One region of the Ralstonia sp. RRA genome, then DNA from elsewhere that is predicted to be linked to it. Evidence: riboswitches for the same ligand, from Rfam matches in the RefSeq annotation. Region 1 holds a riboswitch; the other holds the start of a gene.
What was found. A riboswitch is a leader RNA that binds a small molecule or an ion and turns the genes downstream of it on or off. The one in region 1 is predicted to bind glycine.

Region 1 (15,059 bases):
CGCCGCCGCCACCAGAAAACCGAACACCACCGCAAACACCACCGCGCAGGTGATCAGCGTCCAGCGCGAGCCGGCCGACAGCATGGTCGGCGCCAGGAAGGCCGCGAAGGTGATGACCAGCACCACCACCATCGCCAGCGTGACCAGCAGGATCCAGCGCGGCGCCATGTCCTGCTCGGTACGCTGGCGGGCATCGCCTTGCGGGCGCAGGCTGCCGAACGAGCGCTTGACGCCTTGCACCACCGGGCCGATCAGCGTGCCGAGCGTCCACACGGCCGCCACCGCAATCACGCCCGCACCGATGAAGCGCACCTGTGTGCGCCAGACATCTGCACCGAAGGCGGCAAGCGCCTTGCCTTCCGGCATTGGCGTGATGGCGGTCAGATACGGCACGGCGATGCCCCAGGCGATCACTAAGCCCACCAGCATGGCCAACCCGCCCATCAGACCGATCAGGTAACCCGCACCCAGTAGCGCCGTGGAAAAGCCCAGCGGCAAGCGCACCACCGAGGCTCCTGCAGCGAACCACCAGCTCGCCCCTTCGCCCAGCACGCGCAGGCCGCTGGTCGCAAACGCAACGATGGCCGCAACAATGCCGCCCGCCGCCAGATCGCGCATGCCGGTGGCCGCCGGCACGGCATCGCCAGTGGCGGCCTGTGTGCCATCAGCGGAGTGACCGCTGCCCACGCGCAGGATTTCTGCTGCGGCCACGCCTTCGGGGTAGGGCAGATCGCTCTGCACCACCATGGCGTGGCGCAGCGGAATCGTGAACACCACGCCCAGCATGCCGCCGGCCATGCACACACCAAACGTTTGCCAGAACGGAAAGCCCTGCCAGTGGCCGATCATCACCAGGCCCGGCAAAACAAAGATGATGGAAGACAGCGTCCCGGCTGCAGACGCCTGCGTCTGCACCATGTTGTTCTCGAGGATGTTGGTGCCGCCGAGCATGCGCAGCACCGCCATCGAGATCACGGCGGCGGGAATCGCTGATGAGAACGTCAGGCCGACCTTCAGGCCCAGGTACACGTTCGAAGCGGTGAAGATCACGGTGATGACGGCGCCGAGGATCATGCCGCGCAGTGTCAACTCCGGCAGAGTGGCTGCCGGTGTGTGCTTGAGAGGATGAGGAGATTGCATCCTGCGGGTCTCCGATGAGGGTTTTTGTGGCCCGGATTATAGGAGGGGCGGGATGCGACGGGACGAATGATTTGTTTTGAGCTTCTTCTAAATTGCGTGCGGGAGCACGGCGGATCCGTGGGTGGTCGTCTTCGATGGGAAGCGGGCTTGTGCAGCGCACATCGACACGCGGCAACACCGGCTGTTCAACCGAAGCTCAAGGCCGCCAGAGTGTCGCGTGTTCCGGGCGCAGATCTCGATCCAGTACGGCCTTCAGGTCGCAGACCACAAACCGCGCGTGAGGCTTGGCCAGCGATGTAATCAAACGCCAGCCGCAGTCCCGATATTCGGCATGCGGCACCGCCAGTACGATGGCATCGGCAGGCTCGGCCTCGGCCAGCGGGGTCAGGTGGAGGCCATACGCCTCTGCCACCTGGTCGCTGTTGGCCAGCGGATCAACGATCTGCGTGCGGATACCCAGCCTGTTGAGCGCTTTGACGATGTCGATCACTTTCGAGTGGCGAACGTCGGGCACGTCTTCCTTGAGCGTAGCGCCAAGCACCGTCACGATGGCCTGCGGATGCAGCAGGTGGCGTTTCGTCATCCAGTGGAGCAACTGGTCAACAACGAACTGCGCCATGCCATCGTTGGTTTCGCGCGCAGACAAGATCAGGCTTGCATTGAACCCGGGGGGGATCGCCCCGTGCATCAGGTAATGCGGATCGACCGAAATGCCGTGACCGCCAACCAGGCCTGGCCGGAAATCCACGAAGTTCCACTTGCTGCGCGCCGCGTCCAGGACGTCATACGTATCCACACCGAGCGTGCTGAGTTGCTGTGACACCTCATTCATCAGTGCGATGTTCACGTCGCGCTGCGTGTCTTCCAACACCTTGGCAGCCTCAGCCACCTTGATGCTCTTGGCTGGATGCACGTGTGTGATCACGCTGTAGAGCTTTACCAGCGTGTCACGCGTCTGCGGCGTATCTCCCGAAACAATCTTGGTGACGGTGGTGAGCGTGTGCTCGCGATCACCCGGATTGATGCGCTCGGGCGAGTAGCCGACGTGGAAGTCATGCAAGTGCTTCAAACCGCTGTGCCGTTCGAGCAGGGGGATGCATACGTCTTCGGTCACGCCAGGGTAGACCGTGCTCTCGTACACGACGATCGCACCACGCCTCATGTGCCGGCCCACCTCGGCGGACGCTTGCTCCAAGGGGCGGAGGTCTGGTACCCGATCCTCGTCGACTGGGGTCGGCACGGCGACGATGATGATGTCGGCCTGCTTAAGTACCGATGCATCCGTGGTCAGTTGTATTGGCGCGCTCAGCAACGCATCGCGAGAGAGCTCGCTGGTGCGGTCGTAGCCTTCGCGCAACTCCGCCACCCGCGTGGCGTCGATATCCACGCCCCACACACGGAAATGCCCTGAGAGTGCATGTGCCAGTGACGCACCGACGTAGCCGAGGCCGACAACGGCGACGCAGTGCGGTGTCGGCGCAGTTTCAATTGGGGCTGCGCCGTGGATGGGAGATGCGGGGGCAACAAGGCGTGGCGCTAAGACCGAAGATTTTTCGCGAGAAGGCATTGAGTTTCGCTCATAACGGAGTGCGGCCGCATACGACGAGGGCGTCCCTTGAGGGGTTCTCTAGAGCAAGCGGACGACCCGATCGAGCAGGCTGATCCTGTCGCGACACATTGACTCGGGCGGCACGGGATTGAACGTGTCAGACGTTATGCCCAGGCAACATGTGCGTGTATGAGAATGCTCCGATGTTGGGGCGTGTTTGCGTGAAGTCTCGTGTCGTGAACGTTGAGCGACCACCTCAAACAAGCAAAACGGCCAAACCGCCAAGCCCCCGAGCAACAACACTCGCGAACCAACGGTTTGGCCGTTCCCGCCCTATGCGGCACCTTTCTTGACTGACTTTCTTTAGCAGCAAGACAAAGAAACCCCGGCAGGCGATGAAACAAGGGATGGACCACCAAGGCCCAAGCCCAAATCAGCACTCCACAATATTCACGGCCAACCCACCGCGCGCGGTTTCCTTGTACTTCGTCTTCATATCTGCGCCGGTCTCGCGCATGGTCTTGATGACGGAGTCGAGCGACACATAGTGCGTGCCGTCGCCGCGCAGTGCCATGCGCGCGGCATTCACGGCCTTCACGGAAGCCATCGCATTGCGCTCGATACACGGAATCTGCACCAGCCCGCCGACGGGGTCGCAGGTCAGGCCGAGGTTGTGCTCCATGCCGATTTCAGCTGCGTTCTCAACCTGCGCAGGCGTGCCGCCCAGCACGGCAGCCAGCGCCCCAGCAGCCATTGAACACGCCACGCCCACTTCACCCTGGCAACCCACTTCCGCACCGGAGATGGACGCATTCATCTTGTAGAGCATGCCGATCGCACCTGCTGTGAGCAGGAAATCCACGATGCCGTTGTCATTCGCGCCGGGCACGAAGCGATCGTAGTAATGCATCACCGCCGGGATGATGCCCGCCGCGCCGTTGGTGGGGGCCGTGACCACACGCCCGCCTGCCGCGTTCTCTTCATTGACGGCGATGGCGTACAGGTTCACCCAGTCGATCACCGACAGCGGATCGGACAGCGTGCGCTCGGCCTGCCCGGTCAGCCGTGAATACAACTCAGCCGCACGACGGCGCACATGGAACGGGCCAGGCAGCTCGCCTTCCGTGCGGCAGCCGCGCGCCACGCACGCCTGCATCACATGCCAGATATTGAGCAGGCCAGCGCGCACTTCAGCTTCGGTGCGCCAGGTCAGTTCGTTCTCGAGCATCAACCGGGCGATGGACTTGCCCGTTGCTTCGCACATCGTCAGCAGATCTTTGCCGCTGCGAAACGGATGCGGCAACTGGTCATGCGCAGAGAGCACCTGCGTATTCGGCGCGCCGGCCGTCACGACAAAGCCGCCGCCAACCGACAGATAGCGCGCCTCACGCAGGCGCTCACCAGCGGCATCGAAGGCATGGAATTTCATACCGTTCGGATGCTCGGCCATCGCCTCGCGGCGGTAGAAAGCGATGTGCTCCTTCTCCGTAAAGCGCACCGCGTGACGGCCCAGCAGCGACAGCGACTGCGATTTACGCAGTTCCGCCAGCTTGCTGTCGATGGTGTCGGGGTCGATGGTGTCCGGCGCCTCGCCCATCAGGCCGAGGATGACACCGCGATCGGTACCGTGGCCCTTGCCAGTGGCGCCGAGGGAGCCATACAGCTCCACGCGCACGCTGGTCACTTGCGGCATCAGCCCATCGGCTTCGAGAGCCGAGGCGAACATCAGCGCGGCGCGCATCGGGCCGACGGTGTGCGAGCTGGACGGGCCGATGCCAATCTTGAAGAGGTCGAAAACAGAAACAGCCATGGGGTAAGGCTCCGGGGGGCGTTAGGGTGCAAGTTGGCTTTTGGCCACTTGCACTGGGTTATGCGTACCCGCTGTTGAAATTGTGCGCCGATCAGCGGGCCGCGCACAGCGCCAGCCAATCGGGCGCAGTGGCAGCCAGCCGTTCGGCCAGCGGGCGGTAATTCGGGTCTAGCCGCGCAGCCTGCCAGTACAGCGTGCCGGCGCTCTTCGGCTCCCACAGTCCGGAGAAGCCGGGCAGGCCAGCATCAGCACGCTTCTTGTCAAAGGCGACGTGCGAGTGGACGTATTCCTCATGCGTGCGGCTGCCGTCGGCATACGGCGTGAGCCAATCGATGGCGGCAGCCAACGTGGCGCCGTTGCTCGCGCGCTCGCGCAGCCAGTGCTGGCCGAATGGCTGCACGGCAATCGCGGCCATCGTCAACGGCTCCAAGTCGTAGACGACGTAGTGCAGCGCATCGCGGTCTTCAAAGTCTTCTACCGAGCCGTCCGGGCGCACGTTGTTGGCAAGCTGCTGCAGGAACAGGCGATGTGTCTGCTCAATCAGCGCGCGGTCGCCCAGCGCGGCGGCCGACATCGCCATCAGCTTGATGCGGTGGCTCTGCCAGTTGTTGATCCACGTGTGGGAAAGCGGCTGGCGGGCGGCGTCCGTGCGCCCGATGTAGCCCTCGGCCAGCGTGCGCAGGAAGCGTTGCGTCTCTTCCCGCGTGCCCGGCGTCAGGCCGTCACGCGCGAGTGTGTAGGCCTGAATCAACGCATCGAACTTCGTTTCGTCGATCGGGTTGAAGCTCGGTACGTAGGTGCCGACCCACGCGTGCAGGAAGGTGTCGACCTGCTCGGCGAAGCGCTTGTCGCGGGTGAGTCGCCAGGCCAGCGCGGCGTCGCGCATGACGGGGAAGTCACGCGCGGCGACCACGGATTCATCGTAGATGCCCTGATGCGGCAGCGTGCCTTCGGTGTGCAGGCGCGGCAGCGGATGCGGGGTCTGCCCAAGGTGCTCCGTTGCGCGGGCAATCAGCTTGGCGGCAGCCGGGTCGCCGGACTGCGCGGGCGAAACGCGGCGCCAGTCGTGCGTCGAGCTGGCCAGATTGTGTGCACCGGCATACACAGATGCCGCTGCTCCCGCTTGTGTCGGCGAGCACGCACTGCACACCGCAACAGCGGCAGCACAGGCAAGCAGACGAAGGAGCGGGGCGCGGTGGAGCATCGGCATGGAAGGGTCCCGTCGATCAGGTGAACTGTCGTCACCTTAAACGGCGAAGCGCCCGAAAGCGCCGGTTGTCAAAACGGGTTACAGCGATTGCGCTCGGTTACATGTGACGCGGCGGCGAAGTCGAACACCTCGCCGCCGCGTCACCTCAGGCCGGTCTTCAGTCTTGCGCGTACTCGCTCATCGGCACGCAGGCGCAGAACAGGTTGCGGTCGCCGTAGACGTTGTCGGCGCGGCCAACCGGCGGCCAGTACTTCTGCTTGCGCAGCGAGGCCACCGGGTAGGCGGCTTGTTCGCGCGTGTACTTGTGCTGCCAGTCATCGGCCATCACCACGGCAGCGGTGTGCGGCGCGTGCTTGAGCGGGTTGTCTTCGCGGTCGAATTCGCCCGAGATCACCTTGTCGACTTCGCCACGGATGGCGATCATCGCGTCGATGAAGCGGTCGAGTTCCACCTTCGGCTCGCTCTCGGTCGGCTCGATCATCAGCGTGCCCGGCACCGGGAAGCTCATCGTCGGTGCGTGGAAACCGAAGTCCATCAGGCGCTTGGCGATGTCTTCGTTGCTGATGCCCGATTCCTTCTGCAGCGGACGGATATCGAGAATGCACTCGTGCGCGACCAGGTCGTGCGCGCCCGTGTACAGCACCGGGTAGTACGGCGCCAGACGCTTGGCCACGTAGTTGGCCGACAGGATGGCCGTCTCGGTGGCGGCGGTCAGGCCGGCGGCGCCCATCATGGCGATGTACATCCACGAGATCGGCAGGATCGACGCCGAACCAAACGCCGCAGCCGACACGTTGCCGATGTTCTGGCTGGCGTCTTCACCCGAAGCCGCGCGGCCCGGGAGGAACGGTGCGAGGTGCGCGCCCACGGCCACCGGACCGACGCCCGGGCCGCCACCGCCGTGCGGAATGCAGAACGTCTTGTGCAGGTTCAGGTGCGAGACATCGCCGCCGAAGTGGCCCGGCGCAGCCGTGCCGACCATCGCGTTCATGTTGGCGCCGTCCACGTAGACCTGGCCGCCGTGGCTGTGCACGATTTCGCAGACGCGCTTGACGCCTTCCTCGAACACGCCGTGCGTGGACGGGTAGGTGATCATGATCGCCGCGAGGTTCTTGCTGTGCTCGGCCGCCTTCTTTTCCAGATCGGCCAGATCGACGTTGCCGCGCTCATCGCAGGCGACCACGACGACCTGCATGCCGGCCATCTGCGCCGATGCCGGGTTCGTGCCGTGCGCCGACGATGGGATCAGGCACACGTTGCGGTGCCCCTCGCCGCGGCTGGCGTGGTAGGCGTGGATGATCAGCAGGCCGGCGTATTCGCCCTGCGAGCCAGCGTTCGGCTGCAGGCTCACGGCGGCGTAGCCGGTGGCGGCGCACAGCATCTGCTCGAGCTGGTCGATCATCTCGCGGTAGCCCACGGTCTGGTCGGCCGGCGCGAACGGGTGGATGTTCGAGAACTCGGGCCACGTCACCGGCAGCATCTCGGCGGTGGCGTTGAGCTTCATCGTGCACGAGCCCAGCGGGATCATGGTGCGGTCGAGCGCGAGGTCCTTGTCGGCGAGGCTGCGCAGGTAGCGCAGCATTTCGTGCTCGGAGTGGTGGGCGTTGAACACCGGGTGCGTCAGGTACGCGCTCTGGCGCACCAGCGAGGCCGGATACGCATCGGCGACGCTCGCTTCGGTCTTGTCGAAGTCCGGCGCGGTGGCGTGCGCGGCGTGCGCGAAGACGTCCCACAGGGCGACCACATCGGCGCGCGTGACGGTCTCGTCCAGCGAGATGCCCAGGCGTGCGTCGTCGATCTGGCGCAGGTTGATGCCGTGCGCCTGTGCGGCGATGTGCAGGTTGGCGGTGCGCGGGCCGGTGGCGACCGTCAGCGTATCGAAGAAGGCATCGGCTTCCAGCGTGTAGCCGATCGCGCGCAGGCCGGCGGCCAGCGTGGCGGTCAGGCGGTGCACGCGCTGGGCGATGCGCTTCAGGCCTTGCGGGCCGTGGTAGACGGCGTACATCGACGCCATCACGCCCAGCAGTACCTGCGCGGTACAGATGTTCGAGGTGGCCTTCTCGCGGCGGATGTGCTGCTCGCGCGTCTGCAGCGCGAGGCGGTAAGCGGAGTTGCCTTGCGCATCGATCGTCACGCCCACCAGGCGGCCGGGCATCGAGCGCTTGAACGCATCACGCACGGCCATGTAGCCAGCGTGCGGGCCGCCGAAACCGAACGGCACACCAAAGCGCTGCGTGTTGCCGATCACCACGTCGGCACCCCATTCGCCCGGCGCAGCCAGCAGCGTCAGCGCGAGCAGGTCAGCCGCGGCGACGACCAGACCGCCCGCAGCGTGCACGGCGTCGGTCAGTGCCTTGTAGGTCGCCAGATCGCCCAGCAGCGCACCGTTGGCGCCCGGGTATTGCAGCAGCACGCCAAAGGCGTCGTGCTTGGCAGCATCGGCGGCCGGGCCCGTCACCACTTGCACGCCGATCGGCTCGGCGCGCGTGCGCACGACTTCCAGCGTTTGCGGCAGCACGTCGTCGGCCACGAAGAACACGGTCGACTTCGACTTGCCGATGCGCTGCAGCAGCGTCATCGCTTCGGCCGCAGCGGTGGCTTCGTCCAGCATCGACGCGTTGGCGATGTCCATGGCCGTCAGGTCGATCACCATCTGCTGGAAGTTCAGCATCGCTTCCAGGCGGCCCTGCGAGATTTCCGGTTGGTACGGCGTGTAGGCCGTGTACCAGGCCGGGTTCTCGAGGATGTTACGCAGGATCACGCCCGGCGTGTGCGTGCCGTAGTAGCCCTGGCCAATCAGGCTCTTGACCACGCGGTTCTGCCCGGCGATGCCGCGCAGCTTGGCCAGCGCGGCTTCTTCCGTCAGCGGCTGCGTGAATTCGCCCAGCGGCATCACGTCTTGGCGGCGGATGGCGGCGGGGATCACGGCGTCGATCAGCGCGGCGCGGCTGGCGTAGCCGAGCGTGCCGAGCATCTGGGCCTGCTCGTCGGCAGACGGGCCGATGTGGCGGTGCGAGAAGGCGTCGCGCGCCTCCAGGTCAGCCAAAGAGGGACGTTCGGCGGACAGCGCCGAGGAAGCGGGGTGCGGAGCGTTCATGGCAAGGGCTCGAAATTCAGGCAATGCAGCAAAAAGCCGATGCGCGGGTCAGGCACATCGGCTTGAAGGACCGGCTTAGCCGATCTTGGCGGTGTACTGCTCGGCCGACAGCAGGGCGTTCACGTCGTCGGCGTTGGTCGGCTTGATCTTGAAGAGCCACGCGGCGTAGGCATCGGCGTTGACCGACTCGGGCGCGCCCGAAGCGTCAGCGTTGTTGGCGATGATCTCGCCCGACACCGGGGCGTAGATGTCGGACGCAGCCTTGACTGATTCCACCACGGCAATCGCTTCGTCCTTGGCGACGGTGCGGCCAGCGTCCGGCAGCTCGAGGAACACGATGTCGCCCAGCGCGTCTTGCGCGAAGTCGGTGATGCCGATGGTCAGCGTGCCGTCGGCTTCAACGCGGATCCACTCGTCGTGTTCGGTGTACTTCAGATCGGCGGGGATGTTGCTCATGAAAGGTTCTCCGGAAGATTTGGAATGAGTGGAATTCGGGTTCAGCTAACCAGCGCCTTGCCATTGCGCACGAACGGCAGTTTAACCACAGTCGCGGTCAGCTTGCGGTCGCGGATCTCGACCTGCACGTCGGTGCCGATGGCCACGTCCTTGGGCAGGCGCGCCAGCGCGATGGACAGCGACAGGCTCGGGCTGAACGTGCCGCTGGTGATCTCGCCGTCGCCGGCGGGGGTGATGACCTTCTGGTGGGCGCGCAGCACGCCGCCCTTGTCACGCAGGATCAGGCCGACGAACTGCTCGTGCTGGCCGCCGGCTTGCAGCGCAGCCTTGCCGGTGAAGTCGCGTTCGCTTTGCAGGTCGACCGTCCAGGCCAGACCCGCGTCGAGCGGCGAGACGTGCTCGTCCATGTCCTGGCCGTAGAGGTTCATGCCGGCCTCCAGGCGCAGCGTGTCGCGTGCACCCAGACCGGCCGGGCGGACGCCGGCTTGCAGCAGGCGCTCCCACACGCCGGCGATCTGCGCGGCGGGCACGACCAGTTCGAAACCGTCTTCACCGGTGTAGCCGGTGCGCGCGACCATGATCTCGCCCACGCCATCCACAGTGACGAAGCCGGCGTTGAACGGCTTGAGCGCTTCGCCCACGGCCTGCGTGCCGGGCAGCGCGGCGTAGGTCTTGGCGCGGGCGTTCGGGCCCTGCACAGCCAAGATGCCCAGCGGCTCCGCTCCAGCGTTGTTGTCGGAGCGGCGCGGCGTGATGGTCACGTCGGTGCCGGCAGCGGCGTTCTGCGCGACGATCCATTCGAGGTCGGTCGGCGCGGTACCGGCGTTGACCACCAGGCGGAACCAGTCTTCGCGGAAGAAATAGACGATCAGGTCGTCGATCACGCCGCCCTTGGGGTTGAGCATGCAGCTGTAGAGCGCCTTGCCCGGGGTTTGCAGCTTGTCGACGTTGTTGGCGAGCAGCCCACGCAGGAAATCGCGCACGCGCGCGCCGGTGAGGTCGACCACGCACATGTGCGAGACGTCGAAGATGCCGGCGTCTTGGCGCACGGCGTGGTGTTCTTCGATCTGGGAGCCGTAGTTGACGGGCATGTCCCAGCCGCCAAAGTCGACCATGCGGGCGCCCAGCGAGCGGTGGATGGCGTTGAGCGGCGTGTGTTGGAGCGTCATGGAATCTCTCGGCTTGGGCGCCGCCGGTGGCCTCGGCAGGGCGCGTTATTCGGGACCAGAAAAGCAAAAAGGCCACCCGCGCAGCCTGATGCCTCATGGTGACGCCATGAAGATGCAAGCTGCGCGGATGGCCCCTCTGTCCTTGGTACCTGAGAGATTGCGAAGCGGGGCGCATAGCGGTGCGCGCCGTTCGTGAGCCCCTTCGGTGGGCGCCTGCAGTGGTCGTGCAGCGCCAGCTCTCCAGAGTGCGGTCAGACGCATGTCTGGCCGATCCGCCCGGTCCTTGGTGCCTGAGAGTTTTCGGGTGCTACCCCTTCGGCGGTGCCTGGCCGTGTGCGGCGGGCACGCTCTCCCGGATGGATGGGCGGAATTTACGGAAGGGGGATGGGATTGTCAATTAGGAGGATTGGCTGGGGCAGTGTTCCTGGGTTTGGTTTTCTTGTTGGTGGTCCATCCCCTGTTTCATCCCCTGCCGGGGCTGACTCACTTTCTTTGTCTTGCCAAAGAAAGTAAGCAAAGAAAGGCGCGCCCAAGATGGCGACCCATCCCTTGAATTTGTGTAACCGGGCGGAGACGGGGAAAACTCGCTGCGCTCAGACAGTTCCCCGTCTTTTTTCCGCCCGCTTACACAAATTCAAGGCGCCATCTAGGGCAGGGACGTCAAAAGCGAAACGCCAAAGACAACGGCCACACCCTCGGGGCATTGGCGGTTTCGCCTTGCCCCGGGGTGTGGCCGGTGTGCGGGTCGGTGGTCAGCCGGTGATCAGTTGCCGATCTGGCGGCTCACCTTGTTTTCCTGCTGGTTCAGCGTGCGTTGTTCCTGCTTGGTGATGTGGCCACCATTTTGAGCGGCCATGTCGCGCTCTTCCTGGCGAATCTGGCGGTCTTCCTTGTGCAGCGCCTTGGCCTGGCCCTTGGTGATTTCGCCTTCCTTCACCTCGTTGTGGATGCGCTTGTTCTGGTTGGCGAGGCGGTGATTCACTTCCGCGCGACGCGGGTGGTCTTTCTGCCATTGCGTTTGGGCGAAAGCCCCCGTGGTAGCAGACAGAGCAACGGCGGTCACAGCCAGGACTTTGACGATGCGGTTCATGGTTTTCTTCCTCCGGTGAGCGACCGACCGATTCAGCCGCTGTCCTGCCTATAACGGACGGTTTTGGCCGAAAGCTGACGGCCACCGTGTAACCGCGCGTAAGCCGTGTAACCCCACAGGGAAAAGCGAGGGGAGCAAACGAGTGCGGCGCCGACGGGTGCGCCCCCATAAGGAAAAAACGGACGCGCCCGTGAGGTGCGCGTCCGTCAACTTCAAGCCATCAACGTGGTCGGCTTACCAACCGTAGCCTGCGCCCACGCCAACGTTGTACTCGCTGCCGCCGGCAGTGGAGCCGCCGATCGTGACCGTCGCACGGTTACCGATCTTGCGCTGATAGCCGATCGCCAGCGCCGTCTGGCCTCGGTAGACACCCGTGCCGATCGCCATGCGGTTGTCGGTCTGTAGACCGGCCGCGCTGGCAATCATGGTCGACATGGCCGCGTTCATTGCGCCGACGCGGTTGACCTTGGTGTCGACTTGGTTGATTTGACTTTGCAGGTTGTTCACGCTGCTTTGCATGTCAGCCTGCGCACGGAACAGCTGGCCACCGTTGACGGCTTCCTTGCTGCTCTCGGTGATGGCGCCGTCGGCAACATTGGTGATCGCCCGTTCGTTACCCACAGAACCAACCGATACGGTATTGGCACCACTCGTGACCGAACCCGCCCCAAGCGCGACGCTATTGTCGTGCGACGCAACCGCGTTGGCACCAGCGGCTGTGGAGTTGTTACCGCTTGCCACGGCCGCTTCCTTGCTGGCTCCAGTTGCGCCCTTGCTAGCGAACATGGGGTTGGCCTGGCCGCCTGCCCCGCCTTCTCCACCACCACCGGCCGGGCCGCCGCTACCGCCTTCCAGCGCGCCAACACGGGTGTCCAGTGCGCCGAGCGCAGCGCCCACGTTGTTGTACTCCTTGCCATCCGAGAACTTGTAGGTCGGCCCAGTCCATACGCCACCAGTGTACGAAGCGTTGCCGCCCAGCGCCTTGGCCATGTCCTGGTACGTTCCATACAGCTGGCTGCCATTGACGGCCTGCATGCTGTTTTCAAGCACTGCGCCGGCCCTCACATTGTCGAGCGTGGTGCCATCGGCGCCTGCTAGGCGAGCGGCGGACTGGTCTGCCGCTGTATACAGCACCGCATTGCTGGTGACCGAGCCGTCCTCACCTTGGCCCACCAGACCGGCATCCTTGAGCTGCTTCAGGTTGACGGCGTCAGTATCGTCGGTACCTGCGGCGACGTTCTTGAGTTGCACAGGCGACGAACCCTTGAACGTCACGCTCGTACCACCGGCGTCGTATTGCACGGCGCTATTGGCCAGCGCCTGGATGGGCTTGAGTTGCCCCATGTTGACGGCGTCGTTGTTGTTCACGCCATCCGCGACGTTCGACAGCTTGACCGGGGCCATGGCAGGCGTGCCATCGGCTTTCAAGCCGCCCAGGGTGATGCTGTCTTTCTTGTCGCTGTCGTAAGTCACGGCGTTGGCCAGCTTGCCGTCGTCACCCACCAGACCCGCGTCCTTGAGCTGTCGTACGTTCACGGCGTCGGTGTCATCCGTCCCAGCCGCCACGTGGGTCAGCTTGCGGTCAATGGCGTTGCCGTCCGCATCCTTGCCGGCAAAGTTGACTTCGGTGCCGTCAGTATCTTTGCCCACCGTGATCGTGCGGCTAGTTTTGTCTTGCTGAACCAGGCCGATCGAGCCTTCGCCGATCTTCGTACCCAGGTCGTCGATGGCCTCGGCATTGCTGACGATGTTGTTGTTCAGACTGCTCAGCGCATCGCCCACGTTGTCAAACGTGTCTTTGCCAGAGATCGGATCGGGGCTTAGAACGTAGGTCGGCTTGGTGACCTTGCCGTCTGCGTCGACCGCCGCCTTGCCGCCCAGTGCGTCGGCCACCGACTGTGCCGTGCCGTGCAGTTGGCTACCGTTGATGGCCTCGGTGCTCGTCGCCGCGACGTTGCCGTTGGCGACATTCGAGAGCTTGACCGGCGTACCGGCATTGCCGAGCGCGATGCTGTCCTTCGCGGTGCTGTCGTACTTGACGGCCAACTGGTCAAGATTGCCTACCGATCCTTCGAGTTCACCGATCTTGGTGGTGTTGTCAGCCGTGCGTTTGTCCAGGTTGCCGAGCGCATCGCCCACCGTCTTGTGCTCGCTGCCGTCATTGAAGTTGTACGTCGGGCCTGTGATCGTGCCATCTTCGGCAACGCCAGCGCCACCGCCCAGTTGTTTGGCGAGCTCGTTTGCCGTGGCGTTGCCCGCAACGATGGCGGCATCGCGTGCGGCACTCGCCGTGGCATTCATCTGACGTACGTTGACGGCATCGGTCGCTGCCGTGCCGTCGTTCACATTGGTGATCTGACGCTCACTGCCCGCTGCGCCCACCGATACCGTGGAGGCACGCTCCGCTGTCGAGTTGGTACCCAAAGCGACCGAATTTTCTGCCGTATCGGAAACCGCGCTGTTTGCACCGATGGCGATCGCGTTGTTAGCGGTGGTCTTGCTGCCGGTCCCAATGGCAACGGACCCATTGCCAATGGCGCTTGTGTTATTGCCTACGGCAACGCCGCCTGCGCCAACTGCGCCCGCCCCCGCGCCGATCGCTGTGGATGCCGTGCCGCCTGCGATGCTGGCGCCACCGACTGCCAGCGCATCCCTGCCCGTTGCAGAAGCGTTGTCGCCCTGGTCACCCGCGTTGTATGCAACATACTTGCTGGCACCCGTGGCCTTTTCCAACTGGCCCAGGTTGACAGCGTCCGTGGCATTCGTGCCATCGGCCACGCCCGTCAGCCTGCGGTTGAGCACACTCCCGCCGGTGCCCCGGCCGGCAAAGTTGACGGTTGTGCCGGCGTTGTCCTTGGCCACCGTGATGTCCGCCGAGCTGTTGGCCTGCTGCACCAAGCCGATCGTGCCCGCGTTGATCTGGGCCGTCAGGTTCGTGATGGCAGTCGCGTTGGTCGTCGAACGGCCGTCCAGTGCCTCGATCGCACCGCCAACGTTGTCAAAGTCGGCGCCGTTGACGGCATACTTGGGTGCGCTGATCGAGCCGTCGGCGTTCACACCGGCTCCACCACCGAGCGCGGTCGCAACCGAGTTGCTGACGTCGTAGAGCTGCGTGCCGTTGATGGCGTCCGAGCTGGTGTCGGATACTGCGCCCGCCGTGACGCCGGTCAACCGGCGCGTGATACGCGCGGTGCCGCCGACAGCCGTGCCCATGATGTTGACCGTGTCGCCCGCGCTGGTGGCGCCCACCGAGATGGTGGCCGTGTTGTTGGCCTGGCGCACCAGACCGGCCGTGCCATTGGTCAGCGCGGTAATGTTGGTGGTGTTGGTGTTCGTGCGGCCGTCCAGGTTGGTCAGCGCACCATTGACGCTGGGGTAGGCCGTTCCGCCCACCGTAAACGAGGGGGTGGCGATTGTGCCGTCGGTGCCGACGGTTGTTCCCAGTGCAGAAGCGATGGCCGCGGCGTTGGCGTCCACCACCGTCTTGACTGCGTTCACCTGCGACACGTTAACCGCGTCGGTCCCCGCCGTGCCGTTG
Region 2 (15,059 bases), on a different replicon from region 1:
GGAGGACGCCGATGTCCTCGGCGGCGAGGACGTGCTGCGTCTCATCACGTTGCGCAGCCACGACCAGTACAATACCACCATCTACGCGCTGGACGATCGCTACCGCGGCGTGTTTGGTCGGCGCGACGTGCTGTTCATGAACGAAGCTGATCTTGCCGCACGCGGGCTCGAACATGGCGACCTGGTCGACATCGAGACCATCGTGTCCGGCCGGAAGCTGCGCCTGGAGAGGATCACGGCCATCGCCTACAGCATTGCGCGTGGCTCCGTGGGGGCGTACTACCCCGAGGCGAATGTGCTGGTGCCGCTGGACTACATCGACAAGGAGAGTGGCACGCCGTCCTACAAGTCCGTGCCGGTTCGGGTGCTGCGCTCTGAGGCGCCGGTATCCCCGACTGCGTAACACCCAACCGGATCGGGCCTGGATTGTGCTGGCCCGATCCGTTGTGGGATTGGCGATCAGTGCAATGGGCAGTCGCGCGCGATCACGTCGCCGATCATCGCGGCCGTGGCGCCAGAGAGCGTCCAGCCAAGGTGCCCATGGCCCGTGTTGTAGAACACGCGCGCATGCCGCCCGCGACCAACGCGCGGCATCATGTCCGGCATCATCGGGCGCAAGCCGGCCCACGGCACCACGCGTGAGGTGCCGATGGCAAAGTTGCGGCGCGTCCAGGCCACCAGGGGTTCAATGCGATCAGCGCGGATGTCGCGGTTGTAGCCGTTGAACTCCGCGGTGCCGGCCACGCGGAAGCGGCCCGCGCCCAGGCGGCTGGTGACGATCTTCGCGCTCTCGTCCAGCAGGCTGACCCACGGCGCGCCTTGCATGCTGGCCTCATCGTCCAGATGCACGGTGATCGAGTAGCCCTTGACCGGGTACACGTTGATGCGGTCGCCCACCATCTGCGCGACATGCCGGCTGCCGACGCCGGCGCAGACGACCAGCGCATCGGCGGTGATCTCCTGCACCACGTTGGCCTCACTGGTGGAGAGGCGATCATCGAGTGTGGTCTGCAGCAGCAAGCGCACACCGCGTTCAGTGGTTTCCACGTCGCGCACATCCACGCCTTGCATGAAGCGCACGCCGCGTTTCTCGCAGGCCTGCGCAAGACCGCGCGTGAACTTGTGGATGTCGCCTGTGGCGTCCGATTCGGTGAAGTAGCCGCCGTAGTAGTTGCCGCGCAGCGTGGGCTCGATTGCAGCAATGTCTTCGGGGCTCACGGCGTGGCGTTCCAGCCCGCCGGCAACGAGCAGCGCGTTGGCCTTGCCTGCTGCGGTAAAGCTCGCCTTGTCGTGATAGACGTGCAGGATGCCGCGCCGTTGCAGGTCGAAATCGATCTGTTCGCGCTCGGCCATCGCAAACAGGTGCTTGCGCGCTTCGATGGCCATGCGCGTGGTCTCGATGGTGTTGCGGCGGTAGTGGGCGATGCTCGCCACGAACTCGCCGATCCACGAATACTTGTGCCACGACGGCTTGGGATTGAGCAGCAGCGGCGCATCGTTGCGCAGCATCCATTTGATGCCTTTGAGCAGCGTGCCGGTGCTGTTCCAGACCTCGGCATTGCTGGCGGAAAGCTGTCCACCGTTGGCAAACGAGGTTTCCATGGCCGGATACAGATGCCGGTCGAGCACCGTGATCTGATAGCCGAGTTGCGAGAGCGTGTAAGCAGTGGTGACGCCGGAAATACCGGCGCCGACGATGACGATATGCGTCATGGCGGTCCCTATGGAGTGATGTCATAACCGGACGATCCGGTCGGCTCACCCCATCTGTCTTGGGACCTGAGAGCTTGGGCGTCAGCTGCGCTGGCGCCTTCCCCTTCGGTGGGCATGCCCGTGCATGCCTCTCTCCAGATTCGCAGTCGACGCCACAGTCCTTTTGCCTGAGAGTTTCCGGGGTGGTTGCTCCATCGGCGCCGGGCATCGTTGCAACCCGGTCTCTCCTGCGGCGTGTTGCAGCGGTGCGTGTTGCGCCCGCCGCGCCTGCGTGCTGCCGGTGAAGGCAGCGGGTTGGAGTGTGTCACGGGTTGTGATGTTCGGCAAGCCGGGTGATTGCCGAGGTGGTGTGCCGACCGAATGCTATGCTGCGCATCCAAGCGATCTGGGCGCCGCATTTACGCCGGTCGATCGATGTGAAACCGTCCGCAAGAACACAGAGAAGAGGGGAAGATGGATTCAAAACCTGTAGACCAGAACGCCAGCACGTCCAACTCGCCCGCCACCGATTCGACGCGCGCACCACTTGTCATCGCAACGTTGCTGCAGCTTGGCTTCACCCTGCGTTACGCATGGGCCTATTGGGAGCTTGTGCGTACGGGATCGACATCATTGCTAACGGCACTGATTTCCTTGTTGTCCTGCATCCTGCTCTACAACAGTGTGATTCGTCACCTCGCGGGCAAATCCGCGCAGTGGGGCCTGGTTGTGGTGACGGTCGGTTTGGTTTGGTCGTTTCTCAAGTGGGGTCCCGGGAATTTGTGGTCGTACCCGTTCCTGTTCGGTGCGATTGTGGGCACCGTGACATGGGCGTTGTCGCTCAAGGCTTCGAAGCGCGCCTGATCAGGGCTCCAGCCGTGGCAGGCGCACGATGAACCTGGAGCCTTTGCCTTCTGCGCTGCTCACGGTAATCGTGCCCCGGTGCAGTTCGACCACAAGCTTGACCAGATACAAGCCGACACCGGCACCCACTGTGCCGGCCACATTGCCGCCGCGGACGTAGCGCTCGAACAGCCGCTCGATGTCGCGCTCCGGAATACCCATGCCGCGGTCTTCCACCACCACCGATACGCTTTCGGCATTGCCTTGCACATACACGCCAATCGGTTTGCCGGGCGGCGAGTATTTGACGGCATTGCCGATCAGGTTGCTGAACGCCTGGAAGAGCAGCTTGGCGTCACCAAAGAAGGTGTCGGGCCCATCGGCTTCGATGTGTTCTTCGATGCGTGCGCCGGGCGTGCTGTCCCGGTGCATCTCGCAAACTTCGTGAAGCAACGCCGGCAGCGGAAACAGGGTGCGCCGCATCGCTGCGGGCGTCGTGCTATCGAGCCACTGCGAAGAATCGAGCAGATGGTCCATCAGATGCGTCATGCGTTGCACGGCCGCGCGGATCTTGCCGCATCGCTCTTCGATCACCTCCGGTGGGGGCACTTCGCGCATGCGCATCAGCCGCTGTGCATGGCCGTCAATCACGCCCAGCGGTGTGCGGAATTCATGTGAGGCCATGGAGACAAAGTTGCGCTGCAGTTCAGCCAGGCGGCGCTCCTTGTCCAGCATGTCCTGCAGGACGGTCGCCTGTGCAACCAGGGCGTCCTTGCTGCGGCCCAGTTCGATGGTGTTGTCGCGAAAGCGTGCGACGGCCTGTGCGATGTCGCCGATTTCATCGCGACGGTCCAGGCCCGGGATGTCGACGTGCGTATCGTTGTTGGCGATGTGGTGCATGCGGTCAACCAGCACGGCGATCGGTCGGGAGACTGCGTAGGCAAGGTAGGCCACCGCAACCACGACCAGGCAGGTTGCCACGATGATGGCGCCGATGATGAGTTGCCGTGCGTCGTGATAGGCCTGCGCCTCGCGTTCGGTTTCTGCGGTTGCGCTGGCGGTGCTGCGCTCGGTCAGGACGCCCAGCGTGTCGTTGGCATGGTCATAGGCCTGCCATGATTCATCGTGATAGAGCTGCTTCGCGCCCCGAATGTCTCCTGCCTTGGCCGTGATGATCACGCGCCTGGCCAGATCACGGTAGGTATTCCATTGGATGACGAATTGCTGGTACAGCGCACGCTCGGCTGAATCGTGTTCGATTCTTTCGTACCGGGATTGCGATCGCAGGATCAATTCATCGAGCTTGGCAACCTGTTGATCTGCGGCGACCAGATCGGCGTGCGAGGTCGAAATCAGGTACTCCGCTTCCCCATAGCGGTAATCGGAAATGTAGTTGTTGAGATCGCCTAGAATGCGGCTGTTTTGCAGCCAGCGGCCACTGATCTGCGATGACACGCTATGGAAGCTGGCAAGCTGGTCAATGCTGAATGCACCCAGGCCGATGACCAGCAGCAGAAACGTCACAAAGGCAAGCGAGAGCCGAACGCGGACGGGCCGCAGTGCTGACAACGGACGGAATCTGGGCAATCGTGTGTCGGTCGACACGGAAACCGGGCTATGCGTGGGACGTGCCATACGCTTTTTCTAGCAATGCATCAAACTGCAGCGGAAGAGTTCGGCAGATAATGCCACGTGATTACACAGCCAAGGCGTCTATGCCTGCCGTGACATTGGCTGATGGCCCCCCATATTGACGCGGAATGATCATGAGCGATGCTGATCGAAAAATCCTCTGTATTGAGGATGACCGCGAAACCGCGGAATTGATCGTCGAAGAGCTGGTTGAGCGCGGGTTCTCGGTCAACCAGGCCCACGACGGAGAGCAGGGCTTGACCGCCATTCTCCATGACGCGCCGGATCTTGTGCTGTGCGACGTCAGCATGCCCGGCATGACGGGTTTCGAGTTGCTGGAGAAACTCGGCACGCTGGCGCCGCGCTATTCCGAGATTCCCTTCGTGTTTCTCACGGCGTTCGCGCAACGCGAGTACGAACTCAAGGGCCGCCGCCTGGGGGCTGACGACTATGTGACCAAGCCAGTCGACTTCGACATCCTGAGCAGCATCATCGAGACACGGTTGGCCAAGAGCGCCCGCACGCGCAAGCCGCTGCCGGCGGTCAACCTGAGTGAGCGCGAGGTGGAAGTGCTGGCCTGGTCCGCACGTGGCAAGACCTCCGGCGAGATTGCCACCATCCTCGGCTTGTCCAAGCGCACCGTGGATTTTCATATCGATAACGCGCGGCAGAAGCTGGGCGTGGCCACGCGCATCGAGGCGGTGGTCAAGGCGTCTTCCGCCGGCATCATCAAGCTTTAAGGCCCGCCTCCTCCGGGGCTTGTTGCTCTCATACGCAGCAGGGCCCGACACTAATCCCCCCCAAAAAACAGCGCGCCGGACTGCAGGAGTCACGGCGCGCTGTATAGCACCTCGTTGTCACCCCGCCCAGAAGGCGGGCGCTGCGTCAGACCGGTGCCTCCTCAGGTGGCGTCATGTCGGGCGGCGGCGTCTTGCCGAGAAACACCATCCGCAGTGCCGGCACGATTACCAGCAGCATCAACGGGCCGATCAGCATGCCGCCCACCACCACGGTGGCCAGCGGACGCTGCACTTGGCTACCGATGCCGGTGGAGATGGCCGCCGGGAACAGGCCGATACACGCCGACAGCGCCGTCATCAGCATCGGCCGCATCCGGTGCTGCGCGGCATGGAACATCGCCTCGGTCGGCTTCATGCCCTGCTCGCGGTGCAGGTCGTTGTAGTACGTGATCATCAGGATACCGTCCATCACCGAGACGCCGAACAGCGAGATGAAGCCGATCGCCGCGGAGATACTGAAGTCCAGCCCGGTCAGGAACAGTGCCAGGATGCCGCCCATGATGGCGAATGGAATACCGGCCAGTGCCATCAGGCTGTCGCGCGCCGAGTTGAACAGGCCATAGAGCAGCACCAGGATCAGCATCATGCTGACGGGCACGGCAAACTCCAGGCGTTTCTTGGCCAGTTCCAGATCTTCAAACTCGCCGGCCCACTGGATGCGATAGCCTTCGGGCAGCTTCACATGCTTGGCGATGCGCTCCTGCGCTTCTTCCACCGTGCCGCCCAGATCACGCCCACGCACGCTGAACTTGATCGGGATGTAGCGCTCGTTGCGCTCGTGGTAGATGTAGGACGCCCCCGTGTCGAGCGAGATGTCAGCCAGCTCACGCAATGGGATATAGCCCGTGGTGCTGTTCGACGCGGTGTAAGGCACCCGGATATTGCGGACCGCTTCGATGTCTTTGCGGTACTCCGGCGCAAAGCGCACCAGCATCTGGTACTGGCGATCGCCCTCGACCACCTGGGTCGCCACCGAGCCGCCCAGCGCCGCCTGCACGATGTTGTTCACATCGCCGGTGTTGAGCCCATAGCGCGCAGCCGCCTCCCGGTTGATGCGGATGTTCAGGTTGGGCTGACCCAGCACGCGGAACACGCCAAGGTCGGCAATGCCCTTGACCTGATTCATCTCTGCATAGACCTGGTCAGCGAGCGACTCCAGCGTCTTCAGGTCGCGCCCGATGATCTTGACCGAGTTTGCGCCCTTCACGCCGGACAGGCCTTCCTCCACGTTGTCCTGGATGTACTGCGAGAAGTTCATGGCAACGCCCGGCAGTTCATCCGTGAACTCCTTCTGCAGTTGCGCCACGATCTTTTCCTTGGTCACGCCCGCCGGCCATTCGTCGTAGGGCTTGAACGGGACGTAGAACTCCGCGTTGTAGAAGCCCGCGGCGTCGCTGCCGTCGTCGGGGCGGCCATGCATGGACACGACCGTCCGGATTTCCGGGTGGCGCAGCAGGATCTGCCGGATCTTCGTCACCGTCGGCGCGCCCGCCTCGAGCGAGACCGTCTGGGGCAGGGTGGCGCGCAGCCAGAGGTTGCCTTCTTCCAGCGCTGGCAGGAATTCCGTGCCCAGGCGCGGGATCAGCAGACCCGTGATCACCAGCGCCGCGGCGCCGATGGCCACCGAGATCTTCTTGTTGGACAACGACCAGTGCAGTGCCGGCGCGTAGATGCGGTGCAGCCCGCGCACCAGCAGCGTTTCCTTTTCTTCGATGTGCTTGGGCAGCAGGTACGACGACAGGACCGGCGTGATGGTGAAGGTGGAGATCAACGCGCCCATCAAGGCGTAGGCGTAGGTCCGTGCCATCGGCCCGAAGATCTGGCCTTCCACGCCCTGCATCGTAAAAAGGGGCACGAAGGCGGCCAGCGTGATCGCCGCCGAGAAGAACACCGCCTTGTCCACCTGCAGCGCGCTGACAAAGATCATGCGGATGCGTTCTGGAACACGCATGCCGAGCACTCTGGCATCGCGGCTGGCCAGCATGCGCGCCTGTTCGGCTGCGGGCATCTGCAGGTTGCGGAAGATGTTCTCCACCAGAATCACCGAGGCGTCGACGATGATCCCGAAGTCGACCGCGCCCACCGAGAGCAGGTTGGCCGATTCCCCCGCCAGCACCAGGATGATGATGCTGAAGAACAGGGCAAACGGAATGTTGACGCCGACGATGATGGCGCTGCGCAGGTCGCCCAGGAAGATCCACTGGATGAAGAACACCAGCAGGAAGCCGAACACCAGCGCGTGCAGCACGGTGTGCGTGGTGGTGGTCACCAGCTCTGATCGGTCGTAGACGAGATCGACCTTGACGCCCGGCGGCAGCGTGCCGTCGGTGTTGATCTTCTGGATCTCGGCCTTGACGCGGGCCACCACGTCGCTCGTCTTCTGCGTGCGGTTCATCACGACGGTGCCCAGGGCCACGTCGTCCTCGTTGTCACGGCCCGCAATGCCGAGCCGCGGCACGAAGCCGATCTTGACCGTCGCCACGTCCTTGACTTGCACCGGCACGCCGTTGTTCTGCGTCAGGACGACCTTGCCGATGTCCTTGACGTTCTCAACCAGACCGACGCCCCGGATGTTGATCGACTGCTGCCCGAAGTTGAGCGTGCGCCCGCCGACGTTGATGTTGGCGTTGCCAAGCGCCGTCATCATCTGCGGCAGGGTCACGTTGTACGTTTCGAGCTTGCGCGGGTCGACCGAGACTTCATAGCTCTTGGTCGGGCCGCCCCAGCTCACCACCTGTGCCACGCCGGGGACCGTCAGCAGCCGGCGCTGGAGCACCCAGTCCTGGATGGAGCGCAGGTTCGTCAGGCCGAAATGCGGCGGCCCCTTGACCTGATAGCGCAGGACTTCGCCCACCAGGCTCGAGGCCTGGATCTGGGCCTGCACATTGTTCGGCAGGCTGACGTTCTGCTGCAGGCTCAACGCGGCCTGCGAATAGGCGAAGTAATAGTCGATGCCGTAATTGAAGGTCACCCGTACGAAGGACAGGCCGTAGAACGACGTGGAGCGGATGCTCGCCACGCCCGGCGTGGCCGCCAGGCCCACTTCCATCGGCACGGTGTAATAGCGCTCCATCTCCTCGGCGGACATACCGGCTTGCTGCGCGGTAATTTCCAGGATGACGGGAGCCGGGTTCGGATACGCCTCGATATTGAGCTTGGAATAGGCGTACAAGCCCGCTGCGACGAATACCAGCAGGAACAGCAGAATGAGTGGTCGGCGCGTGAGCGACAACCTGAGAATGGCCCTCAGCACGGTCTACCTCTTTGTGAGCGCTTGATTGATCCGATCAGGAAGAAGAGCCGGGGGTCACTGGCCGTTGATTGCCGCGACGCTGCTCAGGAAGAGTGCACCCTCGCTGGCCACCATTTCGCCGGGCTTAACGCCGTCGACGATCTGGACCAGCCCGTCCTGTTCCTGTCCGAGCTGGACCGTACGCGGCACGAATTGCTTGCGATCGGTGGTCACCCAGACGGTCATGGTGCCGTCGCCTTCGCGCGCGATACCGTTGGGCGGGATAGCGGGCGAGCGCGTAGGTTCACCCGTGCGGATCGCAAACGAGGTGAACATGCCCGGGCGGAGTTCATGCTTCGGGTCCTGGATTTCCGAACGCACCAGCACGCGGTGCGTGTTCGCATCCACCGTCGAGCCGATCGTTGTCACGACCCCGGCAAACGCGCGGTTCGGGAATGCGTTCACCTTGATCTGGACCTTCTGACCCACACGCAGCAGCGGGCTGTCTGTTTCCGGCACGAACGCCTGCATCCACATGGTGGAGAGGTCGGACACCGTAAACGGTGCGGTGCCGTTGCCAGGTTGCAGCAACAGCCCAGGCTGCGCGCTGCGTGCAGTGATGCGGCCGGCGATGGGGCTGACGACCGTCAGGACGGGATCGATCCGGCGCTGCTCCACGATGCGGTCCATTTCCGCGGCGCTCTTGCCGAAAATGGCCACCGCGTCGCGTGCGGCCTTGTAGGCGGCTTCGGCGGCCTGCTGGTCGGACGTGGCCTGATCCAGATCTTTTTGCGCAAGCCCTTGAATCTCGAAGAGCTGGTGTGCACGCTCCAGGGCCCGCGTCGTCAGCTTGCGTGTGGCGGCGGTCGAGATCAGGGTGGACTCGGCCTGCACCAGGTCGGGGCTGTCGATGTCGAACAGCGGCTTGCCCTTGGGCACGTCGTCGCCGATCTTGGCGAAGACATTGCGGATCTTGCCCTGGTAGGACGTGAAGACCTGCACTGAACGGTCTTGATTGAAGTCGATGCTGCCGATCGCCTCGCGCTGGTTGGCGAACTCGTGTTCCTCCACCGGCGCCACCTTGACGTGCTCACTCTGCGACGCGTTCAGCGTCACGTTTTGTTTTTGCTTGCGCGACGCCGCATCCGGGGCGGCCTTGGCGCCGGCCTTACCGGATTCAGTCTGTTCGTATACAGGCGTGGATTGTGTCCGCCCCGTGAAGGCGAACATCAGGCCGGCGACAGCAACAGCGGCGGCAGCGCCCCCCACGGCGGCGGATTTTGCATCGAAACGCACGACAACCCCCAAGATGACAAAAATTTGCCCGCATGATGGAGGCGTGAAGCGGTCCGGTCTACTGTGATCAATCACAGTACGCGGCTGATCCGCTGCCGAATAGAATCGCCGCCATTCCACGCTGACAAGAATCGGGCGAACCATGTCGCGAATTACGTTGCTCCCGGGCCACAAACTCAATGCAGTTCTGAATGCCATTCCTTCGCACGCTCGTGTCGTAGCGGTTGTTGCTTGCATGCTGGTCTCGGCCTGTGCGGTCGGGCCCGATTTCAAGACGCCCGAGGCACCCAAGGTGACCGGCTATGCACCGCAGCCGCTGCCGGAGCAGACATCGTCCGCAGCCACGCAGGGCGGCGAGGCCCAGCGCTTCGTTTCGGGCATGAAGGTGTCCGACCAGTGGTGGAAGACGTTCCAGTCGGACAAGCTGAACAAGGTGATTGCCGATGCGTTTGCCGCCAGCCCAACGCTGGTTGCCGCGCAGGCGGCGCTGAAGGCGGCGCATGAGCAGACACGTGCCCAGCAGGGCGCGTTCTTCCCGCTGGTGCAGGGTGCGTACCAGGGCGCCCGCAAGCGTGATGCCGTGGGCACCATCGCACCCTCGCTCACCTCGAATGCAGAGATCTACAGCCTGCATACGGCGCAGGTCACGGTCAGCTACGCACCCGACGTGTTCGGCCTGAACCGGCGGCAGGTCGAATCCCTCAGGGCTGCGGAAGATGCACAGTACTTCCAGTTGGAAGCCGCCCAGCTGACACTGGCTTCCAATATCGTCGCGGCGGCGGTGCAGGAGGCGTCGCTGCGCGCGCAGATCGACGCACAGCAGCGGATCGTAGACATCAACACGCAACTGGTCGACAACCTACATAAGCAGTTTGCGTTCGGCGCCATCACCGGGCTGGATGTGGCCGCGGCGCAAACGGCGTTGGCGCAGGCCGAACAGGCGCTGCCCAATCTGCAGAAGCAACTGGCCGTGCAGCGCGATCTGCTGTCCGCGCTGGCAGGCAAGCTGCCGAGCGAGGGCATTCCAGAAACCTTCACGTTTGCCGATTTCACGCTGCCGCAGGAGCTGCCCGTCTCGCTGCCGTCCGATCTGGTGCGGCAGCGCCCGGACGTGCGCGCGGCGGAAGAACAGTTGCACGCCGCCACGGCGCAGGTGGGGGTGGCGATTGCCAATATGCTGCCGCAGCTCACACTTTCCGCCACGCGAGGCGGCACGGCCTCTCAGTTCAGCCAGATGTTCCAGCAGGGCAATGTCTTCTGGAGCCTGGTGGGCGGTGTGGCGCAGACCTTCTTCGACGGCGGCACGCTGCTGGCCAAAAAGCGCGCGGCCGACGCAGGCGTTATCCAGGCTGAGGCCCAGTACCGCAGTACGGTCATCACCGCCTTCCAGAACGTGGCCGACACCCTGCACGCGCTGGATGCCGATGCCAACGTGCTGAAAGCCGCGCTCAAGTCCGAGCAGGCTGCCCGCACCACGCTCGATATCACTGACAAGCAACGCGCGATCGGTCACGTCAACATCCTCGCAGTGCTCAATGCAGAGCAGGCCTACCAGACTGCAACGCAGGCCACCGTGACAGCGCGCGCCAATCGGTTTGCCGATACGGCAGCGCTGTTCCAGGCGCTAGGCGGCGGATGGTGGAACCGGGATGGTGTGAGTACAGCCAAGAACTGAGCGTCGGGGGGCCGTCGCCCCCAGCCATCCCGCTCGATATGCCCGGCCAGCCCACGCCGGGTGCGCTACTTGCAACATCGATGGCATGCGCGCTACGATCCGCGCTCGCCGGAACCTGATCCTCGACTCGCGGGCAAGCCGCCCCGGGGCGCTCCTTTCTCCCGCTGTAGCGGGCGCGTTTCTGGCCTTGACCTAACGTAGAGGAGCTGCCACTCCATGGGCTTGATGTCGCTGATGGCTCGTATCAAAACCGCGCTGGCCAATCGCCGCGAGCGCGCCGGCGCTGTCGATCCTGATGCGGCGCCAGCCAAGGCGCACCGTGCCGCCGAGATCGAGGCGCTCATCGCCGCGCTCAGGCAGCAAGCCCCCGACATGCGCCGCGGTGCCAATGTCAGCCTGACCGATCTGGGCGTGGATGATGCGCTTGTTCCCCCACTGGTGGCCACCACGCGCGACGCCGACGCCTACTTTCGCGCGAGCGCCGTTCATGCGCTGGCGGACTACGACCTGGGCCAATATCCGCAAGCCGAATCCGCAGTGCTGCATGCACTGACGCACGACACCGAGGCGGACGTCCGCGCCGCTGCCGTGCTCACCCTGGGCATGCAGTCGGAGGCAGTCGCGCACGCGCACCTGCCCGCATGTCTCCAAGCCCTCAAGGATCCCAGCGCCGAGGTACGGCGGGAGGCGGTGCAGGTGCTGGGGCGTTGGTCGTCCGAGCCCGTGGCTGCCGCATTGCGCGCACGACTGCATCTGGATACCGACGTCGACGTGCGCATCTGGGCAATCCATGCACTCGCCAGATGCGATACCGCCAACGCGATGGCGGATCTGTTTGCCGCCACGGCGGATCTTGATGGCAGCGTACGCGCCGCTGCATTGAGCGCGCTGCGCGAATGCCTCGACACAGAAGACGCCACGTTGCGCGACCTGCTGCTGGCGGCTTTGTCCGATTCCGCGCCGGAAGTTAGGCGGCAGGCGGCTGAGGGCTTGCGCTTCGGGCCACCGCAGGTGCTGCCTGCCTTGCTGGCGGTCGCCAACGACCCTGAGCCTCGCGTGCGGCTGGAAGTTGTCATTGCGCTGGGTTGGCAACGCGATGCGCAGGCGGTCGACGCGATTGCGGCGCGCGTGTTTGACGAGGTGGATGAAGAGGTGCGCTACTACGCCGTCGGTTCGCTCGGTGAACAGCGTGACGCACGTGCCACGCAACACCTCATCACCGCGTTCCAGACACCCGCGCTGGGGCAGCGTGTACGTATTGGAGCGCTGTGGGCGCTTGGCAATAGTGGTGATGCAGCGGCGATGCCGACCCTTGTCACGGCGCTGCGTGACCCGGATGCAGAAGTCCGTGCACAGGCCGCCGAGTCGCTCCGCAATCTGCATCGAGGCTCGCATGCGGATGCGGCGCACGCATTGCCGGCGTTGACGCAAGCCCTGCGGGACGATGATGAAAACGTGCGGGAGCATGCCGCACGGGCATTGGTGGCGATCTGCACGCTGCCGGCGCTGCACGCTTTGCTTTCCGGTCTGCCGGCGCAAGATGGGCCTGCCAGGCAGGCATTGCAGCGCGCGATCGCTGCACGCGAGGAAGAATAGGCCGCTGCAGTTGAGCTAGCCGGTCTCGGTACCGTGCACTACGAGTAGCTGCCATGAGGTGGATTCACGAGGTGTGGCATCCGCCAATGGAGAACATGTTCTGTTAGGCTGCAAAACCTTACCGCCTTCAATGCACGCCAACCGATGCCAACCCCAGAACCACAAGCCGTTGCCGGCCCTGTCACCCGCAGCGCCATCTTTATTGTCGCCACCCTGAATCCGGGCACCGACCACGCCAATGTTGTCCGCGCATGGTGCGCCGACGTTGCCGCGCTGGTTCGCTCGGTCGGCAAGCGTGTTCCGGCGGGTCAACTGTCGTGCGTTTGCGGCTTTGGCTCGGATGCGTGGGATGCATTGTTTGGCGCACCGCGGCCGGCATCGCTGCATCCGTTCCGCGTGTTCGGATCGGGGGAACGTACCGCTGTCGCAACGCCGGGCGATCTCCTGCTGCATATCCGAGCAGACCAGATGGATCTCTGCTTTGAACTCGCCACACAGCTGATCGGCAGACTGGGCGCTGCGGTCAAGGTGGTCGACGAGGTGCACGGCTTCCGCTACTTCGACCAGCGCGCCATGGTCGGCTTTGTTGACGGCACGGAGAATCCGGAGGGCCGCGAAGCCGTTGATTTCACCGTGATCGGTGATGAGGATGCGCCCTTTGCCGGCGGGAGCTACGTGCTCGTGCAAAAGTATCTGCATGACATGGCCGGGTGGAACGCGCTTTCCGTCGAGGCGCAGGAGCGCATCATCGGGCGGACCAAGCTGTCCGACATCGAACTGGACGACGATGCCAAACCGTCGTGGTCGCACAGTTCGCTGACCACGCTTGAAGAAGATGGCCAGGAGGTGAAGATCCTGCGCGACAACATGCCGTTCGGCCGGCCGGGTTTCGGTGAGTTCGGCACGTATTTCATCGGCTACGCCCGCTCGCCGGCGCCGATCGAGCAGATGCTCGAAAACATGTTCGTCGGCCGCCCGCCCGGCAACTATGACCGCCTGCTGGACTACAGCCGCGCGGTCACGGGCAGCCTGTTCTTCGTTCCGTCTGCAGATCTACTGGAAGCGCTGGCTGAGCGCGGACCGGGTGAGGGCGGCGCCTGAGGTGCGACATGTCGATGCAACTCGCAGGACGTACGAGATGTTCGATACAGTCGGCTGAGTGCACACGAACAGAGTCGTCTCTGAGAAGAAGCGTGCATGTCATGTCTATTCTCGTGATGAATCGCCAGGGGATCGGCAGGCAGGCAAAGTGTGTGGCGAACGCCGCGCTGAAAAACGCCATTCAGGTGCGTTCATTTTCCACTCGGCGTGGGGAATCCGTGGCGTGTGTTCACCTGTATGGAGAGGGGCAGCGCTCCGGCCCGACGATTGCGCGCGGCGCTGACATCTGAGCAGCAGGTCATGCAGGTTCAGGTGCAAATCGAAGAGATACGGTGCATTTATCCATCTAATTCATCGATTGAATGTCAGGTTGCACAAAGAATCGAAAGGTACCGCTTTAAAGCCAGGTTTAATAAGGTGTTCGCAAGGGAAATACAACACGCTGTCTAAAGACGAAATCGTCTCGCTCGTTGAGCGGGTGGTGATACCGAGAGATCGATTTCCGAGTCTTTAGCGCTGGCTGACGAGATTGCACCGTCTGCCAACACAACAGCGGTACAACTTTCCAAGCGAGAACATCATGGGATTCCAACAAGGGCTGAGCGGCCTCGATGCCGCATCCAAGTCGCTGGACACGATCGGCAGCAATATCGCCAATGCCAACACCGTGGGCTACAAGAAGGCGACCACCGTGTTTGGCGATGTGTATGCGCGCTCATTGGTCGGCGCATCGGACAGCCAGATCGGACAAGGCGTGAATGTGACGCGCGTGTCGCAGTCCTTTACGCAGGGCAATGTCACGCGTACGGGCAATCCGCTGGATATCGCCATCAACGGCACGGGTTTCTACCGCATAGTGGACCCGGGCAGCGGGCAGGTTTCGTACACCCGCAACGGGCAGTTCCACACGGATAAGAACGGCTACATCATCTCCGCCACCGGCCAGAACCTGACGGGCTACGGTGTGGATTCCACAGGCAAGGTCAACACGGCCGTGCTGACCAACCTACAGATTCCGGTGAACGATCTGGCGCCGCTGGCAACCACCAACACGGCATTTGGCGTCAACCTGGATTCTGGTGCCAAGCTGCCGACCACCACGCCGTTCTCGTCCGCCAACTCGCAAACGTTCAGCCATTCGGTGTCGCAGCAGGTGTATGACGGCACGGGCAAGGCCCACGTGCTCACCAAC

Region 2: linked by a shared signal. The riboswitch ahead of V6657_RS23895 (D-amino acid dehydrogenase) and the one ahead of gcvT (glycine cleavage system aminomethyltransferase GcvT) in region 1 are both predicted to bind glycine.

Annotation. Positions count from the first base shown of each region.
Region 1 is NZ_CP146091.1:3,422,990-3,438,048, reverse strand. It holds gene V6657_RS16515 (oligopeptide transporter, OPT family) at 1-1,140, opposite strand, end outside; gene V6657_RS16510 (nucleotide sugar dehydrogenase) at 1,337-2,707, opposite strand; gene V6657_RS16505 (L-serine ammonia-lyase) at 3,123-4,499, opposite strand; gene V6657_RS16500 (alginate lyase family protein) at 4,591-5,709, opposite strand; gene gcvP (aminomethyl-transferring glycine dehydrogenase) at 5,867-8,806, opposite strand; gene gcvH (glycine cleavage system protein GcvH) at 8,882-9,262, opposite strand; gene gcvT (glycine cleavage system aminomethyltransferase GcvT) at 9,304-10,431, opposite strand; glycine riboswitch at 10,558-10,685, opposite strand; glycine riboswitch at 10,699-10,796, opposite strand; gene V6657_RS16480 (hypothetical protein) at 11,195-11,521, opposite strand; gene V6657_RS16475 (ESPR-type extended signal peptide-containing protein) at 11,756-15,059, opposite strand, start outside.
Region 2 is NZ_CP146092.1:1,298,634-1,313,692, forward strand. It holds gene V6657_RS23890 (FdhF/YdeP family oxidoreductase) at 1-403, shown strand, start outside; gene V6657_RS23895 (D-amino acid dehydrogenase) at 460-1,713, opposite strand; glycine riboswitch at 1,859-1,953, opposite strand; gene V6657_RS23900 (hypothetical protein) at 2,167-2,556, shown strand; gene V6657_RS23905 (ATP-binding protein) at 2,557-4,170, opposite strand; gene V6657_RS23910 (response regulator transcription factor) at 4,302-4,907, shown strand; gene V6657_RS23915 (CusA/CzcA family heavy metal efflux RND transporter) at 5,053-8,220, opposite strand; gene V6657_RS23920 (efflux RND transporter periplasmic adaptor subunit) at 8,275-9,495, opposite strand; gene V6657_RS23925 (efflux transporter outer membrane subunit) at 9,731-11,170, shown strand; gene V6657_RS23930 (HEAT repeat domain-containing protein) at 11,405-12,766, shown strand; gene V6657_RS23935 (Dyp-type peroxidase) at 12,911-13,867, shown strand; gene V6657_RS23940 (hypothetical protein) at 13,969-14,157, shown strand; gene flgE (flagellar hook protein FlgE) at 14,448-15,059, shown strand, end outside.